Regions from separate parts of the Streptomyces sp. C11-1 genome, predicted to be linked through region 1. Evidence: predicted binding sites of a transcription regulator. Region 1 holds the regulator's gene; each other region holds the start of a gene.
The links. Region 1 encodes HrcA, which represses chaperone genes, less so after heat shock. Its sites were predicted from a motif close to TTNGCACTCNGNNNNNCNGAGTGCNAA; they were not measured.

Region 1 (5,914 bases):
CGGGGCAGATCAGGAAGGCGGTGCCGAACTGGGCGGCGTCCGCGCCCGCCGCGAGGACGGCGGCGATCTGGGCGCCGCGCATCAGGCCGCCGGCGGCGACGAGGGGGATCTGCACGGTCTCGCGGACCTGGGTGACCAGGGAGAGCAGCCCGGTGCCGGTGTGGTCGGCCTGCGGGTCGTCACGGTGGGTGGACTGGTGGCCGCCCGCCTCGACGCCCTGGACGCAGACGGCGTCGGCGCCCGCCCACTGCGCCGCCTGGGCCTCTTCGGCGGAGGTGACCGTGACGATGGTCAGCGTGCCCGCCCTGGCGAACGCGTCGAGGGTGTCGCGGGTCGGGCAGCCGAAGGCGAAGGAGACGACGGGGACCGGGTCCTCCAGCAGGATCGCGACCTTCGCCTCGTAGCCGTCGTCGCCGCTGCTGTCCGGGTCGCCGAGCGGCGTCTCGTACCAGGCGGCCTCACCGGCGAGCTGCTGGCGGTAGACGTCCACGGCGCTGGGGTCGGCGAGCGCGGGCTGCGGCATGAAGAGGTTGACGCCGAACGGCCGGGAGGTGAGCCGCCGCAGCTGTTTGATCTCGTTGTACATCCCGTCCGCCGTTTTGTACCCGGCGGCCAGAAACCCGAGCCCGCCCGCTTCGGCGACGGCTCCGGCGAGCTGAGGTCCGGACGCGCCGCCCGCCATCGGGGCCTGCACGATCGGATACCGGCAGAGATCGGTCAACTCGGAGGACATGACCGCATCGTGCCACGTCCCGTGCACAGGGCCGAATCAGCCAGCCGACGACCTGACCGGTTCTTCCGCCGCACGCCGCACCGCCCGCCGGAAGAAGACCGGCGGGCGGTGCGGTGAAAGGCGAAAAGCGGCTCAGCGACCGTTGAACGCGTCCTTCAGACGGGAGAACAGACCCTGCTGACCTGGCTGGAACTGGCCGGTGGGCCGCTCCTCACCCCGCAGCTTCGCCAGCTCCCTCAGCAGCCGCTCCTGCTCCGGGTCGAGCTTGGACGGGGTGATCACCTCGACGTGCACGATCAGGTCGCCCCGGCCGCCGCCGCGCAGATGTGTGATCCCGCGCCCGTGCAGCGGCACGGACTGGCCGGACTGGGTGCCGGGCCGGATGTCGATCTCCTCCAGGCCGTCCAGCGTCTCCAGCGGGCACTTGGTGCCCAGGGCCGCCGCCGTCATGGGGATGGTGACCGTGCAGTGCAGGTCGTCGCCGCGCCGCTGGAACACGGAGTGCGGCAGCTCGTGGATCTCGACGTAGAGGTCGCCGGGCGGGCCGCCGCCGGGGCCGACCTCGCCCTCACCGGCGAGCTGGATACGGGTGCCGTTGTCGACGCCCGCGGGGATCTTGACCGTGAGCGTGCGGCGCGAGCGGATGCGGCCGTCACCGGCGCACTCCGGGCACGGCGTCGGCACGACCGTACCGAAGCCCTGGCACTGCGGGCAGGGCCGCGAGGTCATGACCTGGCCCAGGAAGGACCGGGTGACCTGCGAGACCTCGCCGCGGCCGCGGCACATGTCACAGGTCTGGGCGGAGGTGCCGGGGGCCGCGCCCTCGCCGCTGCACGTGTTGCAGACGACCGCCGTGTCGACCTGGATGTCCTTGGTGGTGCCGAAGGCCGCCTCGGCGAGGTCGATCTCCAGCCGGATCATGGCGTCCTGGCCGCGCCGGGTGCGCGAGCGGGGCCCGCGCTGCGAGGCCGTTCCGAAGAACGCGTCCATGATGTCGGAGAAGTTGCCGAAGCCTCCGGCACCGAAACCGCCCGCGCCGCCGCCACCGCCGTTGGCGGAGAGCGGGTCGCCGCCGAGGTCGTAGACCTGCTTCTTCTGCGGGTCCGACAGCACCTCGTAAGCGGCGTTGATCTCCTTGAACCGCTCCTGGGTCTTCGGGTCCGGGTTGACATCCGGATGCAGCTCGCGGGCGAGCCGACGGAATGCCTTCTTGATCTCGTCCTGCGATGCGTCGCGGCGTACGCCGAGTACGGCGTAGTAGTCGGTGGCCACTTACGACTCCGCCAGGATCTGTCCGACGTAACGTGCCACTGCGCGTACCGCTCCCATCGTTCCGGGGTAGTCCATGCGGGTCGGTCCGACCACGCCGAGTTTGGCGACTGCTTCGTCGCCCGAACCGTAGCCGACCGCGACGACGGACGTGGAGTTGAGCCCCTCGTGGGCGTTCTCGTGCCCGATCCGTACGGTCATGCCCGAGTCCGTGGCCTCACCCAGCAGCTTCAGCAGGACGACCTGTTCCTCCAGTGCTTCCAGCACCGGCCGGATCATCACCGGGAAGTCGTGTCCGAAGCGGGTGAGGTTGGAGGTGCCGCCGATCATCAGCCGCTCCTCCGTCTCCTCGACCAGGGTTTCGAGAAGAGTGGAGAGAACCGTGGAGACCGTCCCCCGGTCCTCGCTGTCGAAGGATTCCGGCAGCTCCCGCACCAGCCGCGGGACATCCGCGAAGCGTCGTCCGACGACCCGGCTGTTGAGCCGGGCCCGCAGATCCGCGAGCGATGCCTCACCGAACGGCGCGGGACAGTCGATCATACGCTGCTCGACCCGGCCGGTGTCCGTGATCAGGACCAGCATCAGCCGGGCGGGGGCCAGCGACAGCAGCTCCACGTGCCGCACCGTCGAGCGGGTCAGCGAGGGGTACTGCACGACGGCGACCTGCCGGGTCAGCTGCGCGAGCAGCCGCACGGTCCGGCCGACGACATCGTCGAGGTCGACCGCGCCGTCCAGGAAATTCTGGATGGCCCGGCGCTCGGGCGAGGACAGCGGCTTGACGCCCGCGAGCTTGTCGACGAAGAGGCGATACCCCTTGTCGGTCGGGATGCGTCCCGCGCTCGTGTGCGGCTGCGCGATGAAGCCCTCGTCCTCCAGCACCGCCATGTCGTTGCGGACGGTGGCCGGGGAGACGCCCAGCCGGTGCCGCTCGGTGAGCGCCTTGGAGCCGACGGGCTCCTCGGTGCCGACATAGTCCTGGACGATGGCGCGCAGCACTTCGAGTCTGCGTTCGCTGAGCATCGCGCACACCTCCAGCTGTCGTTCTCCGGTCCCTGTCTGGCACTCGGTGCGTACGAGTGCCAGCAATCCCCCGGTCAGTGTACGGGGGCGGGGTGGGGCGTGGGCAAGGGCGACCGGCCAGGTCCCGGCGGGAGACCGCAGGTCGTTGCCGATAGCGTCGCCGTATGGACGTCGCTTGGGAAGACTTCGGCTGGGAGCGGTTGGGCAACGGTATCGGCCGACGGCGGCTCCCCGGCTGGGACGCCACCGTCGCGCTGGTCGCCGGGACGGAGGGCGTGCTGCTCCACGACACGGGTTCGACGCTGCGCGAGGGCGTCGAGCTGCGGCGGCAGGCCGAGGCGCTGCTCGGTCGCAGGGTGACGCATATCGCACTGAGCCACCCTCATTTCGATCACGTACTGGGCACGGCGGCGTTCGCCGGGGCCCAGGTGTACGGGTCGGCGGGCCTCACGGCCCTGCTGCGGGACAGGGGGCAGGAGCTGTACGCGTCGGCGGTGCACCACGGGGTGCCGGAGGACGAGGCGGCCGGGTCGGCGGACACGCTGGTGGCCCCGCGCCACGAGGTGCACGGCGAGCGGACGCTGGATCTGGGCGGCGGCCGCCGGGTGCTGCTGGCCGACCTGGGCCCCGCGCACAGCAGCCACGACCTCGCGGTGCTGGTGCCGGGGGCGGGCCCGGACCCGGCGGTGGTGCTCTGCGGTGATCTGGTCGAGGAGTCGGGCGAACCGCAGGCGGGCCCGGACGCGGTCACCTCGCGCTGGCCGGCCGCGCTGGACCGGCTGCTGGAGCTGGGCGGCGAGGACGCGGTGTACGTACCGGGGCACGGGGCGGCTGTCGACGCGGCGTTCGTCCGGGCGCAACGGGCGGCACTGGCGGAGCGGTTCGCGGTGGCGTGAGGTCGTGGCATGCGGCTGCGGCGTGAGGATTCCCACGGTGGCGGAACGGCTCCCTGAGGGTCGCGGCGTGAGGTTTGTCGCGCCGGTGTGACGATTATCGTCGGGGCATGCGCAGCTACCAGCCGGACCTGACCCCGCCGTGGAAGCGGTCCGCCCCCGTGCCCGAGGTCCCCGCCGAGCCCGATCTGGTCGTGGAGGAGGTCGCCACCGGCTTCTGCGGGGCGGTGATCCGCTGCGAGAAGACGGCCCAGGGGCCCACGGTCACCCTGGAGGACCGCTTCGGCAAGCACCGGGTGTTCCCGATGGAGGCCCGCGGCTTCCTGCTGGAGGGCAAGGTCGTCACACTGGTACGCCCGTCGGCGGGCGGTCCGGTGCGCCCCGCCCGTACGGCCTCCGGTTCGGTGGCGGTGCCCGGTGCGCGGGCCCGGGTGGCGCGGGCCGGGCGGATCTATGTGGAGGGCCGGCACGACGCGGAGCTGGTCGAGCGGGTGTGGGGCGACGACCTGCGCATCGAGGGCGTGGTCGTGGAGTACCTGGAGGGCATCGACGACCTTCCCGCGATCGTCGGGGAGTTCGCACCGGGTCCTGACGCGCGGCTGGGGGTGCTGGTGGACCATCTGGTGCCCGGCTCCAAGGAGTCCCGGATCGCCGAGCGGGTGACCGGTGCTCATGTGCTGGTGGTGGGGCACCCGTACATCGACGTGTGGGAGGCGGTGAAGCCGTCCTCGGTCGGGATCGGCGCCTGGCCGGTCGTACCGCGCGGGCAGGACTGGAAGACGGGGGTGTGCCGGGCGCTGGGGTGGCCGGAGAACACCGGGGCGGCCTGGCAGCACATTCTGTCGAAGGTGCACAGCTACAAGGATCTTGAACCACAACTCCTGGGCCGCGTGGAGGAATTGATCGACTTCGTCACCCTTCCGGCCTGATGTCCAGGGCCTGACACCGGTCTGATGTGGGCCTGACCGCGCCCCCTCCAGGACGATCATGTGCCGATCCCTGTGAATGCCTGCGCCCCACGCGCACCATCGGTTATTGAGGGTGGGGACACGGGCTCATGGACACACGGGGGAAGGGCACGGGGCGATGGCGCGCGAGGTCTGGCGGGACAGTGCGGACAATGAGGCGGCCTCCGCCGTCTTCCACCTGATGCAGCAGCTGATCGACCGGTACCGGGTGAACCGGCCGGTGATGCCGCTCGTGGTCGCCCAGGCGGCGGACGCCGGGGCCGGGCCGGAGATCGACGCCCGGGTCGAGCGGCTCGTCCACCAGGTGCATCAGGCCAACGAGCTGCGCCGGGTGCCGGTGCGGCTGCTGGACGGCGACGGGGCCACACCGTACGAAGCGGCGCTCGACATGGTGCGCACGCTGTCCGAGAAGCCGTGGGAGACCCGCGAGAACGCCCAGTACAAGCCGTTCCCCTTTCCGCGCTCCCGGCTGCTCGGGGCGGTCGAGCAGGCGACCGCGACGGTGGTCGAGCAGTCCGGCGGCGGCGCGGAGGGGGTGCGCGAGGAAAGGATTCTGGAGCAGCTGAGCCGGTTGCGCTGGCGGGCGGACCGGCCGCGCCGGGGCAACTGGTGGGACTCGCTGCGGGATTCGGTGCGGCCGGAGACCTTCGTCGGCGCGCTGTTCATCGCGCTGCTCAGTGTGCTGTTCGGGGAGATCGACTGGCTGCTGACGGCCCTGGTGGCGGCGGGCGCGCTGATCGCCCTGGCCGTCGCGGGGCTGCTGACCCGGGCCGCGCCGCCGCTGCTGTGGCTGCGCCGGGCCAGCCGCTGGTTCGCCACCACCTCCTCACTGGCTGCCTCCAGCACCGGCTATCCCTCGGACGGCTGGTCGTGGTTCTCGCCGAGCGGTTCGTGGCGGGTGATCCGGGCTCGGGCGGCGGCGGTCGCGGAGCGGGTGGCGGACGCGGGGGCGGGCGACGAGCACGCGCGCCAGTTCCATCTGGAGCTGCGGGTGCAGGCGCTGCTGGAGGACCTGCGGCACGCCTACCGGC
Region 2 (5,914 bases), 2.1 Mb from region 1:
GGGCCGCGCCGTCCACAGGCCCCGCCCCCGACCGCACCATGGACGACCCGCGAGCCACCGGGATCGACGGAACCGGGCCCGCCCGTGTTGTCGTACGGCGTTGGGCGCTACAAGTAAGCATTCGGCCATGCCGAACAGCCGCGCCGCCTCCTCAGGCGCACCTCCCGTGGGCTCAGCGCGCCTCAGGTGGGCTTCAAAGGGCACCTACGGTGGGCCTCAGCGCGCCTACGGTCGGCTCCAGGCCCGCCACCGGCCCGCCTCGCGCACCCGGTAGCCGCCCCAGGCCGCCGTTCCGACGCCCAGCAGCAGCGGGATCATGCCGTAGCCGACGAGCTCCGACGAGTGCGCGAACCACCGTCCGCCGTCGAAGACCTGCGTCGCGGTGATCGTCTCGGGGTCGGTCCTGCCGTCGTGGTCCGCGAAGGTGATCCGGGTGCGCCCGATCTCCGCCGGCTTCGGCGAGCCGTCCACATGGGCGCGCAGCGCCTGCCGGGCCACCCGCTCGCGCTCCGCGTCATTGGCGCGCCGCTGGGCGGGGCTCTCGCCGAAGCAGTGCCAGACGGTCCGGCCCTTCTCGGCGCGGGTGTCGTGGCACTCGATCCGGCCGAACGTCTCCACCCGCATGCCGAGGAGGCCGGAGAGACCCGTGCCGGTCACCACGACGAACAGCCCCGCCGCGAACAGGACCGTCCCCACGAGGACGAGCGAGGCGCCCTTGAGCCGGCCCCTGCTCCACCGCGTGCGCCCCGGGCCGCCGCTCCCCGCGTACTCCTCGCTCCCCGCCTGCGCAGCCGCCATGGCCACCCCCGCCCCCCGTGTCCGTACAACCGTCCCGGCATTGTCCCAGCGGAACCCGTCCCGGGACACGCCACAGGGGCGGTACCTCCGGTGAAGGAGATACCGCCCCTGTGGGACGTACGCGGAACTTCGATCGACCGGCGGACCGGACCCGATCAGAAGTCCATGTCACCGCCCGGCATGCCACCCGGGGCGGCCGCGCCGGCCTTCTCGGGCTTGTCGGCGATGACGGCCTCGGTGGTGAGGAAGAGCGCGGCGATGGACGCGGCGTTCTGCAGAGCGGAGCGCGTGACCTTCGCCGGGTCGAGAATGCCCTCGGCGATCATGTCGACGTACTCGCCGGTCGCGGCGTTGAGGCCGTGACCGATCGGCAGGTTGCGGACCTTCTCCACGACGACGCCGCCCTCAAGACCACCGTTGACGGCGATCTGCTTGAGCGGGGCCTCCAGCGCGAGCTTCACGGCGTTGGCGCCGGTCGCCTCGTCACCCGTGAGGTCGAGCTTCTCGAAGACGGCCGAGGCCTGGAGCAGAGCCACGCCACCACCGGCGACGATGCCCTCCTCGACGGCGGCCTTGGCGTTGCGCACCGCGTCCTCGATGCGGTGCTTGCGCTCCTTGAGCTCCACCTCGGTGGCGGCGCCGGCCTTGATGACGGCCACGCCGCCCGCGAGCTTCGCCAGGCGCTCCTGGAGCTTCTCGCGGTCGTAGTCCGAGTCGGAGTTCTCGATCTCGGCACGGATCTGGTTGACGCGACCCTGAACCTGGTCGCTGTCACCGGCACCGTCGACGATCGTGGTCTCGTCCTTGGTGATGACGACCTTGCGGGCGCGGCCGAGCAGGTCGAGCCCGGCGTTCTCCAGCTTGAGGCCGACCTCCTCGGAGATCACGGTGCCACCGGTGAGGATGGCGATGTCCGCGAGCATGGCCTTGCGGCGGTCACCGAAGCCCGGGGCCTTGACGGCGACGGACTTGAAGGTGCCCTTGATCTTGTTGACGACCAGGGTGGACAGGGCCTCGCCCTCGACGTCCTCGGCGATGATCAGCAGCGGCTTGCCCGACTGCATGACCTTCTCCAGCAGCGGGATCAGGTCCTTGACGCTGCCGACCTTCGAGTTGACGATCAGGATGTACGGGTCGTCGAGCGACGCCTCCATACGCTCCATGTCGGTGGCGAAGTACGCCGAGATGTAGCCCTTGTCGAAGCGCATACCCTCGGTGAGCTCCAGCTCCAGACCGAAGGTCTGGGACTCCTCGACGGTGATGACGCCTTCCTTGCCGACCTTGTCCATCGCCTCGGCGATCTTCGCGCCGATCTCGGTGTCGGCGGCGGAGATGGAGGCGGTCGAAGCGATCTGCTCCTTGGTCTCCACGTCCTTGGCCTGCTCCAGCAGGGCGGCGGAGACGGCCTCGACGGCCTTCTCGATGCCCCGCTTGAGCGCCATCGGGTTGGCGCCTGCGGCGACGTTGCGCAGGCCCTCGCGGACGAGAGCCTGGGCCAGAACGGTGGCGGTGGTCGTACCGTCGCCGGCGACGTCGTCCGTCTTCTTGGCGACCTCCTTGACCAGCTCCGCACCGATCTTCTCGTACGGGTCCTCGAGCTCGATCTCCTTGGCGATGGAAACACCATCGTTGGTGATCGTGGGCGCGCCCCACTTCTTCTCGAGGACGACGTTACGGCCCTTGGGGCCGAGGGTGACCTTGACGGCGTCGGCGAGCTGGTTCATCCCGCGCTCGAGACCGCGCCGTGCCTCCTCGTCGAACGCGATGATCTTGGCCATGTGAAGTGGTCCTCCCGGACAGGGGTGGATTTCTCCGGACCGAGAGGCGCCCGCGACGGACGGCCTGCGTGCGTGGTGGTTCCTTGCCCCACCGCGCCTGCGGGCCTCACCGGCCCGGTCCAAGTTCTGTCACTCTCACCTGGAGAGTGCTAACGCCAATGATTAGCACTCGACCCCTGCGAGTGCAAGCGTCCCTGGTCGAATATGGACCGGACAGCGGACCGGATCCGGACAGCGATCGCGCCGTCCGCCCCGGACCCGGCACGCGCGAAGGGCCCGGCCCCCGGATCAGGGGGCCGGGCCCTTCGTGCGTGAGTGGTGTCGTCGGACGACCGCGCCGAGCTCAGCCGACGGCGAGCTTGACCATGTCGGCCTGGGGCCCCTTCTGGCCCTGCGAGATCTCGAATTCAACTCGCTGACCCTCTTCGAGGGTGCGGTACCCGTCCATCTGGATCGCGCTGTAGTGGACGAAAACATCCGCACCACCGTCGACCGCGATGAAGCCGTACCCCTTCTCCGCGTTGAACCACTTGACGGTGCCCTGAGCCATGCCTAACTCCCCTATTACTGGCCCTTGCACAGGACCGCACTTCGCGGGCCCGGGTCAGAACTCACCCTCCGACAGGAGAGGGTGTGCGGCGCCGTAGCGCGTCGACCGCGGCTGAATGTATCTGCCCAACTGCCCTCTGCAACAGGTCAATCGGACGAGAATTCTGGGCGCGGCCGAACGCCCGAATATGCGGGATTGCTGAAAATTACGGGCAAGTCGGGCCAGGCAAAGGCCACTTATGCCTCAAGAGGTTCACGTACTTTGGCTGCTTCTTATCGGTCCGGGCGCATTCTCATATGTGCGGGCGGCACGGGCAGCGAAGGGGGCTTCCCCAACTGTACCGCGCTCAACCATGCAGAATTGCCCCCTCCGCTTCTCTCGCGGAGGGGGCAACTGCGGGTGCTGCGGGTGCTGCGGCGTCAGCAGCCGCCGGCCACGGCCGGGATGATCGAGACACCTGCGCCGTCGGGCGTGGCCGCGTCCAGACCACCCTCGAAGCGCACGTCGTCGTCGTTGACGTACACGTTGACGAAGCGGCGCAGCTTGCCCTGGTCGTCCAGGACTCGGGCGGCGATGCCGGGGTGGTCCTTCTCCAGGGACTCGATGACCTCGGAGAGCTTCGCGCCCTCCGCCGTGACCTCGGCCTGGCCGCCCGTGTACGTACGGAGGATGGTGGGGATGCGGACCTTGACGCTCATGGTGGTGCCCTTCTTCCTTCGTTCTGGGGTGGTCAGGCGGAGCCGAGGCCCGCGGTGCGGAACGCGTCCAGGCTCGGCTTGATCGTCGCCGTGGCCTGCGAGGTCGCGGAGACCGCGTCGAGCGTCTTGAGTCCGTCGCCGGTGTTGACCACGACGGTGGTGAGCGCCGGGTCGATGACGCCGGCCTCGATGAGCTTCTTCGTCACGCCGAGCGTCACCCCGCCCGCCGTCTCACCGAAGATGCCCTCGGTGCGGGCCAGCAGCTTGATCGCGTCGACGACCTGCTCGTCGGTGACGTCCTCCACCGCGCCGCCGGTGCGGCGGGCGATGTCCAGGACGTACGGGCCGTCCGCCGGGTTGCCGATGGCCAGGGACTTGGCGATGGTGTTCGGCTTCTGGGGCCGCACGACGTCGTGACCGGCCTTGAAGGCGGCGGAGACCGGGGAGCAGCCCTCGGCCTGGGCTCCGAAGATCTTGTACGGCCTGTCCTCGACCAGGCCGAGCTTGATGAGCTCCTGGAGCCCCTTGTCGATCTTCGTCAGCTGGGAGCCGGACGCGATCGGGATGACGATCTGGTCGGGCAGCCGCCAGCCGAGCTGTTCGCAGATCTCGTACGCCAGGGTCTTGGAGCCCTCGCCGTAGTACGGGCGGAGGTTGACGTTGACGAAGCCCCAGCCCTCGCCGAGCGGGTCGCCGATGAGCTCGGAGCAGAAGCGGTTGACGTCGTCGTAATTGCCCTCGATGCCGACCAGTTCACCGCCGTACACCGCGGCCATGACGACCTTGCCCTGCTCCAGGTCGTGCGGGATGAACACGCAGGAGCGCAGTCCGGCGCGGGCGGCGGCGGCACCGACGGCACCGGCCAGGTTGCCCGTGGAGGAGCAGGAGAGGGTGGTGAAACCGAAGGCGCGGGCGGCCTCGACGGCGATCGCGACGACGCGGTCCTTGAAGGAGTGCGTCGGGTTGCCGGAGTCGTCCTTCACGTACAGGCCGCCGGTGACGCCCAGCTCTCGGGCGAGGTTGTCGGCCTTGACCAGCTTGGTGAAGCCGGGGTTGAGGTTGGGCTTCTGCGCGACGTCGGCGGGGACCGGCAGCAGCGGGGCGTAGCGCCAGATGTTGTCCGGACCGGCCTCGATGCGCGCCTTCAGCTCCTCGGGGGAACCGGCGGGCAGGTCGTACGCCACTTCCAGCGGCCCGAAACAGGACGCACAGGCGAAAAGGGGGCCGAGCTCGAAACGCTCGCCGCACTCGCGGCAGGAAAGCGCCGCGGCGGGACCGAGGTCCACGGAAGGCGTAGTGGTGGTGGTGCCGGGGGTGGCGGCGTTACCTGCAACTGTCTGAACAGCCATGATGGCGGAGGCCCTTTCTCCTCATCTTCCTCGCGACGCATTTCGCCACAAGACGGAATTGGCACCTTCCCCACCGTGACCTCGCGGTCGGTAGGAGGGTTGCCGGGACTTCAACGGGCCGTTCCCTCAGTCCCTCTGGATGAGCTCTATGGCGCTGGATCTTCGATCCAGGCGTTTATGTGCGGTGTGACCCCGACATGCGACGGTCATCCGCGTTGTTCAAGACTGTAACCGAAGCACCGGACCGTTGAGATAGTCGTCCGAACCGCGAGATGGATCACACACAGGGAGTGCCGACCGTGCTCGAAGAGGTGGAGCGCTGGCTGACCAGGCGTTCCTGGTCGTGCGACGACCGCCCGCTGGACCGGCTCACCGACGCCCGGGCCGCCGACCCCCACCGCACGTCGGTGAGCGTGGTGCTGCCCGCGCTGAACGAGGAGGCCACGGTCGGGGCGATCGTGACGACGATCCGGCGCGAGCTGATGGAGAAGGTCCGGCTGGTCGACGAGCTCGTGGTGATCGACTCCGGCTCCACCGACGCCACCGCCGCCGTCGCCCGGGCGGCGGGCGCCCGGGTGGTCCACCGGGACGCGGTCCTCCCCCGTATCCCGGCCCTGCCCGGCAAGGGCGAGGTGCTGTGGCGGTCGCTCCTGGTTACCAGCGGCGAGATCGTCTGCTTCGTCGACGCCGATCTGAAGGACTTCTCGGCGGACTTCGTCTCGGGGACGGTCGGACCGCTGC
Region 3 (5,914 bases), 2.5 Mb from region 1:
GCTCGCGGCCCAGGGGCACAACCTGGTGCTGGTGGCGCGGGACACCGCACGGCTGCGCGAGCAGGCCACCGAACTGCACGACCGGCACGGCATCGAGGCCGAGGTGCTGGCCGCCGACCTGTCCACGGACGGCGGGATCGAGACGGTCGAGAAGCGGCTCGCGGACCGCAGGCACCCGGTCGACCTGCTGGTCAACAACGCCGGGTTCGGCAACAAGGGGCGCTTCCTGGAGGTGTCCATGGCCGATGAGCTGACGATGCTGAAGGTCCACTGCGAGGCGGTGCTGCGGCTCACCTCGGCCGCCGTCGTGGGCATGAAGGAGCGCGGCCGGGGCGGCGTGATCAACGTGGCGTCCGTCGCGGCGTTCGTGCCGCGCGGTACGTACGGGGCGTCCAAGGCCTGGGTCGTGCAGTTCACCCAGGGCGCGGCGCGGGACCTGGGCGGGTCGGGGGTGCGGCTGATGGCGCTGTGCCCCGGGTTCGTCCGGACGGAGTTCCACGAGCGGGCCGGGATGGGCACGGACAACATCCCGGGCTGGATGTGGCTGGACGCGGACAAGCTGGTGGCGGCGGCGCTGGCGGATCTGGCGCGGGGCAAGTCGGTGTCGGTCCCGGACCCGCGCTACAAGGCGCTGATGGGGCTGGTGAAGGTGGCGCCGCGCGGTCTGCTGGGCGGGGTGACGTCGCGGACGGGCCGCAAGTACGGCCCGCGGTAGTTCCGGTCGGGAACGCACCGAGGCCCGGTGCCCCCGCGACGGGGGTACCGGGCCTCGGACGCGTAGCGGGCTGCCGCGCGTACCGGAGAGGTACTAGTGGGAGTGGCCGTGGCCGCCGTGACCGGCGTCGGCCTCTTCCTCGGCCGGCTTCTCGACGACGAGGGTCTCGGTCGTGAGCAGCAGCGACGCGATGGACGCGGCGTTCTCCAGGGCGGAGCGGGTGACCTTGACCGGGTCGATGACGCCGGCCTTGACCAGGTCGCCGTACTCGCCGGTGGCGGCGTTGAAGCCCTGGCCCTTGTCGAGCTCGGCGACCTTGGAGGTGATGACGTAACCCTCCAGGCCGGCGTTCTCGGCGATCCAGCGCAGCGGCTCGACGGCGGCGCGGCGGACGACCGCGACACCGGTGGCCTCGTCGCCGGTCTTGCCGAGGTTGCCCTCCAGGACCTTCACTGCGTGGACGAGGGAGGAGCCACCGCCGGAGACGATGCCCTCCTCGACCGCGGCGCGGGTGGCGGAGATGGCGTCCTCAAGGCGGTGCTTCTTCTCCTTGAGCTCCACCTCGGTGGCGGCACCGACGCGGATGACGCACACGCCGCCGGCCAGCTTCGCGAGGCGCTCCTGGAGCTTCTCGCGGTCCCAGTCGGAGTCGGTGGTCTCGATCTCGGCCTTGATCTGGTTGACGCGGCCCTTGACGTCACCGGCGTCGCCGCCGCCGTCGACGATGGTCGTGTCGTCCTTGGAGACCGTGACGCGGCGGGCCGTGCCGAGCACGTCCAGACCGGCCTGGTCGAGCTTGAGGCCGACCTCCTCGGCGATGACGGTCGCACCGGTGAGGGTGGCGATGTCGCCGAGCATGGCCTTGCGGCGGTCGCCGAAGCCCGGGGCCTTCACCGCGACGGCGTTGAAGGTGCCGCGGATCTTGTTGACGACGAGGGTGGAGAGCGCCTCGCCCTCGACGTCCTCGGCGATGATCAGGAGCGGCTTGGAGCCACCGGCCTGGATGACCTTCTCCAGGAGCGGCAGCAGCTCCTGGATGGAGCCGATCTTGCCCTGGTGGATCAGGATGTACGGGTCGTCGAGGACGGCCTCCATACGCTCCTGGTCGGTCACCATGTACGGGGAGAGGTAGCCCTTGTCGAAGGCCATGCCCTCGGTGAACTCCAGGTCCAGACCGAAGGTGTTGGACTCCTCGACGGTGATGACACCGTCCTTGCCGACCTTGTCCATCGCGTCCGCGATGAGCTCGCCGACCTGGGTGTCCTGCGCGGAGAGCGCGGCCACGGCGGCGATGTCGGACTTGTCGTCGATCGGGCGGGCGGTCGCGAGGAGCTCCTCGGACACGGCCTTGACGGCGGCGTCGATGCCCTTCTTCAGGGCGGCCGGGGAGGCGCCCGCGGCGACGTTGCGCAGACCCTCGCGGACGAGCGCCTGGGCCAGGACGGTCGCGGTGGTGGTGCCGTCACCCGCTACGTCGTTGGTCTTGGTCGCCACCTCCTTGACGAGCTGGGCACCGAGGTTCTCGTACGGGTCGTCGAGCTCGACCTCGCGCGCGATGGTGACACCGTCGTTGGTGATGGTGGGAGCGCCGAACTTCTTGTCGATGACGACGTTGCGGCCCTTGGGGCCGATCGTCACCTTGACCGTGTCGGCAAGCTTGTTGACGCCGCGCTCAAGGGCGCGACGGGCGTCCTCGTCGAACTTCAGAATCTTCGCCATGGGCTGTACTTCCCTCTCGAACGAACTGCGCCCCTCGCCACCCGGCTAGTTATTTCGCAGGGGGCCAGGGGCGCAGAACACAAGCAAACGTGGGTGAATTACTTCTCGACGATCGCGAGAACGTCGCGGGCCGAGAGGACGAGGTACTCCTCGCCGTTGTACTTCACCTCGGTGCCGCCGTACTTGCTGTACAGGACGACGTCGCCGGTCTTGACGTCGAGCGGAAGACGCTCGCCGTTCTCGAAGCGGCCCGGGCCCACGGCGAGGACGACGCCCTCCTGGGGCTTCTCCTTCGCGGTGTCCGGAATGACCAGGCCGGAAGCCGTGGTCTGCTCGGCGTCGAGCGGCTGGACCACAATGCGGTCCTCAAGCGGCTTGATCGCAACCTTGGAGCTGGTGGTCGACACGATCCGGTCTCCCCCTTCGGAGATCTCACGGGGTTTAACAGTCTGTGGGTGGCGACCAGACCGATCCGTCGTCGCGGGTGCCGGACCTGCCCTGTCGCACAGTGTGGTGCTGGCACTCTCCCGGGGGGAGTGCCAGACCTGAGACTATGACCGCGATTAGCACTCGGTCAAGCGGAGTGCCAATTCACCACCCTCGCGAGTCTCGGCCGGAGCTCTGCCCGGTCACCGATCCGGGTCACCGGCCCCGGCCCCTGTCCGGGCAACGCGGGGGCGGGGCTTTGCGTTCCGTACGACGACGAATGCGCGCTCAGCGGTTGCTGAGCGCGCATTCGGGGCCGCACACCTTCCGATCCGTACGTCGGCGAGGAGGACGGGTCAGACGTAGTCCTCCAGCTTCGCCACCGCGTACCCCTTGTCCGTGATGGTCTTCATGACCCGGCGGACCATGTCGGGCATCGAGCCCTTCCAGTCGCCCTTGCCCCGGAAGTGCGTGAGGACGATGTCGCCCGGGTGCAGGTCCCGGTCCCACTCGCGCCATTCCATGTGGTCGGGGAAGGCCTCGGCGGTCCACAGGGGTACGGCGGTGATGCCGCAGGACTTGGCGACGACGAGGGTGTCGCGGTTGTAGTTGCCGTAGGGCGGGCGGAAGAGGGTCGGCCGCTTCCCGTAGTGCTTGAGGATCTTCTCCTGCTGGCCGCAGATCTCCTTCTTCTGCTCGGCGTACGACAGTCCGGGCAGATAGCGGTGGTTGAGCGTGTGGTTGCTGATGACCACTCCGCGCTTCTGCATCTTCTTGAAGTAGCCGTAGTCGTCGTTGGTGACGTAGTCACTGATGAACGCGCTGTACGGGATGTCCAGTTCGGTCATCATCCGCAGCAGGGCGGGGTCCTTCTCCGCGCCGTCGTCCATCGTCAGGAAGACGATCTTCTCCTTGGTCGGGACCGTGGTGAAGACGGGTGGCAGCCCGGCGTCGTTCCGGACCTCGAACCCCTTGCGGGTGGTGATGCGCGGCTTCACCTTCGGCGGTTCGGGGGCCGCGAGCGGGGTCTTGGCCAGCCCCCACTTCTTCGCGGCGACGGCGCGTGCGGCCTGTTTCCGCTTGAGTTCCTCGGCGTACGAGTCCAGGGCACGGGCGGGCCCGGCCTGCGGTGCGGCCTCGCCGGGCCGCCCCCCGGCGGCGGGCTTCGCCGGACTGCCTGGGGCCCCTGCGCCGCCCCCCTCCGCCGCGCATCCGGAGGCGACGGCGGCGGCCAGCAGGGCCGCCAGCACCATCACGCCCGATCTGTGCCACTCCATGCCTGATTTTTCTTTTTGTCGTACTAGCTGCATGGCGCCGCATCCTGCCAGCCGCCCGCCCGCACCCCGCCCCGACACCGCGAGCCGATCCGCCCCGTCCCCCGGGCGGCCCACAGGGGCCCCGACCGGCGCGCCTGGCCCACAATGGACCGGGTGAACGCAACGACCCCCGCCGCCCCGTCCGACGACCCCGCCGGCGCCGCCTTCGCCGCGCTGCGCACCCCCGAGGGCGAGCAGCTGCTGGCCGAGCTGCGCGACCACGACCCCGCCGACGAGCTGGCCACCGCGACCCGGCTGCGCCGCACGCACCCGGCGGAGCTGGTCTCGGCGGCCCTGGGGCAGGCCCGGCTGCGGCAGCGGGCGGTCGCGAAGTTCGGGGCGGCCGACGCGTACCGGATGTACTTCACGCCCAACGGGGTCGAGCAGGCCACCCGCACCTCGGTCGCCGAGTACCGCGCCGCCCGGTTCGCCGCGCTCGGCGTGCGCGGCGTGGCGGACCTGTGCTGCGGCATCGGCGGCGACGCCATCGCACTGGCCCGCGCCGGGATCAGCGTCCTGGCCGTGGACCGCGACCCGCTGACCGCCGAGGTGGCCCGGGCCAACGCGGACGCGCTCGGTCTCGCCGCACTGATCGAGGTGCGGTGCGCCGACGTCACGGAGATCGACACCTCCCCGTACGACGCGGTCTTCGTGGACCCGGCGCGGCGGGGCGCGAGGGGAGGGGCCGCGCGCGGCGCGTCGGGCAGGGGCGGTGGCCGGGCGACGGGCGGGCGCATCTTCGATCCGGAGGCGTACTCGCCGCCGCTCTCCTGGGCGACGGCCGCCGCGCTGAAGGCCCCCAGAGCGGCGCTGAAGATCGCCCCGGGCATCCCGCACGAGGCGATCGGCCCGGAGGCGGAGGCCGAGTGGATCTCGGACGCCGGCGATGTGAAGGAGGCGGTGCTCTGGTACGGGGAGGGCTTCGCGCCCGGTTCGTTCCGGGCCACGCTGCTGCCGTCGGGCGCCACCCTGACCGCCCCGGCCCCGCTGCCCGCCCCGCCGGTGGGCCCGGTCGGGCGTTATCTGTACGAGCCGGACGGGGCGGTGATCCGGGCCCATCTGGTCGCCGACATCGTGGAGCGGTGCGACGGGCGGCTGGTGGACGAGACGATCGCGTACGTCACGAGCGATGGTCCGTACTCGTCCCCGTACACCTCCGGGTACGAGATCACCGATCAGCTGCCGTTCAACATGAAGAAGCTGAAGGCGCTGCTGCGGGAGCGCGAGGTGGGCGTACTGACCGTCAAGAAGCGCGGCTCGGCGGTCGAGCCGGAGGAACTGCGCCGCCGGATGAAGCTGAGGGGCCCGAACGCGGCGACGGTGTTCCTGACCCGGGTGGCGGGGGCTCCGACGATGCTGATCGGCCATCCGCTGGGCCGAGTTGAGACACCGGGCCGCGCACGGGGCTGACATACCGGCGCGCCGCCGGACCGGACCCCTGCGCCCCCAGTCGGCCGGACCCCCGCAGGCCTCAGCGGTGGCCGGGGCCGCCGGCCCGGGCGAAGGGCGGCCGCTCCGGCTCGGGCTTTCGTGCCGCGGGCGGCCGTACACCCGCGGCCACGCCACCGCCCCCCGTCCCGGTCCCCGTCAGAACGCCCACCACCCAGCGGCGGTGGGCCAGGGCCGTGACCGCGCCGATCAGCGCGGTCAGCCAGGCGACCATGCCGACGCCCATCACCAGGGCGACCAGCCCGTACGTGTGCCGCCCCGGTTCGGCGCTCGCGGGGGCGATCACGCA

Region 2: a site for HrcA is predicted at 2,739-2,765, ahead of groL (chaperonin GroEL). Genes of this name have one in related genera too.
Region 3: a site for HrcA is predicted at 2,998-3,024, ahead of groES (co-chaperone GroES). Genes of this name have one in related genera too.

Annotation. Positions count from the first base shown of each region.
Region 1 is NZ_CP134500.1:2,010,658-2,016,571, forward strand. It holds gene RI138_RS08960 (nitronate monooxygenase) at 1-733, opposite strand, end outside; gene dnaJ (molecular chaperone DnaJ) at 866-2,005, opposite strand; gene hrcA (heat-inducible transcriptional repressor HrcA) at 2,006-3,022, opposite strand; gene RI138_RS08975 (MBL fold metallo-hydrolase) at 3,187-3,918, shown strand; gene RI138_RS08980 (DUF3097 domain-containing protein) at 4,026-4,844, shown strand; gene RI138_RS08985 (ABC transporter substrate-binding protein) at 5,002-5,914, shown strand, end outside.
Region 2 is NZ_CP134500.1:4,112,885-4,118,798, reverse strand. It holds gene RI138_RS18260 (hypothetical protein) at 226-798, opposite strand; gene groL (chaperonin GroEL) at 954-2,576, opposite strand; gene RI138_RS18250 (cold-shock protein) at 2,920-3,126, opposite strand; gene RI138_RS18245 (MoaD/ThiS family protein) at 3,546-3,824, opposite strand; gene thrC (threonine synthase) at 3,857-5,173, opposite strand; SAM riboswitch class I at 5,192-5,319, opposite strand; gene RI138_RS18235 (glucosyl-3-phosphoglycerate synthase) at 5,473-5,914, shown strand, end outside.
Region 3 is NZ_CP134500.1:4,556,194-4,562,107, reverse strand. It holds gene RI138_RS20460 (SDR family NAD(P)-dependent oxidoreductase) at 1-715, shown strand, start outside; gene groL (chaperonin GroEL) at 809-2,434, opposite strand; gene groES (co-chaperone GroES) at 2,533-2,841, opposite strand; gene RI138_RS20445 (polysaccharide deacetylase family protein) at 3,217-4,137, opposite strand; gene RI138_RS20440 (class I SAM-dependent methyltransferase) at 4,282-5,586, shown strand; gene RI138_RS20435 (hypothetical protein) at 5,648-5,914, opposite strand, start outside.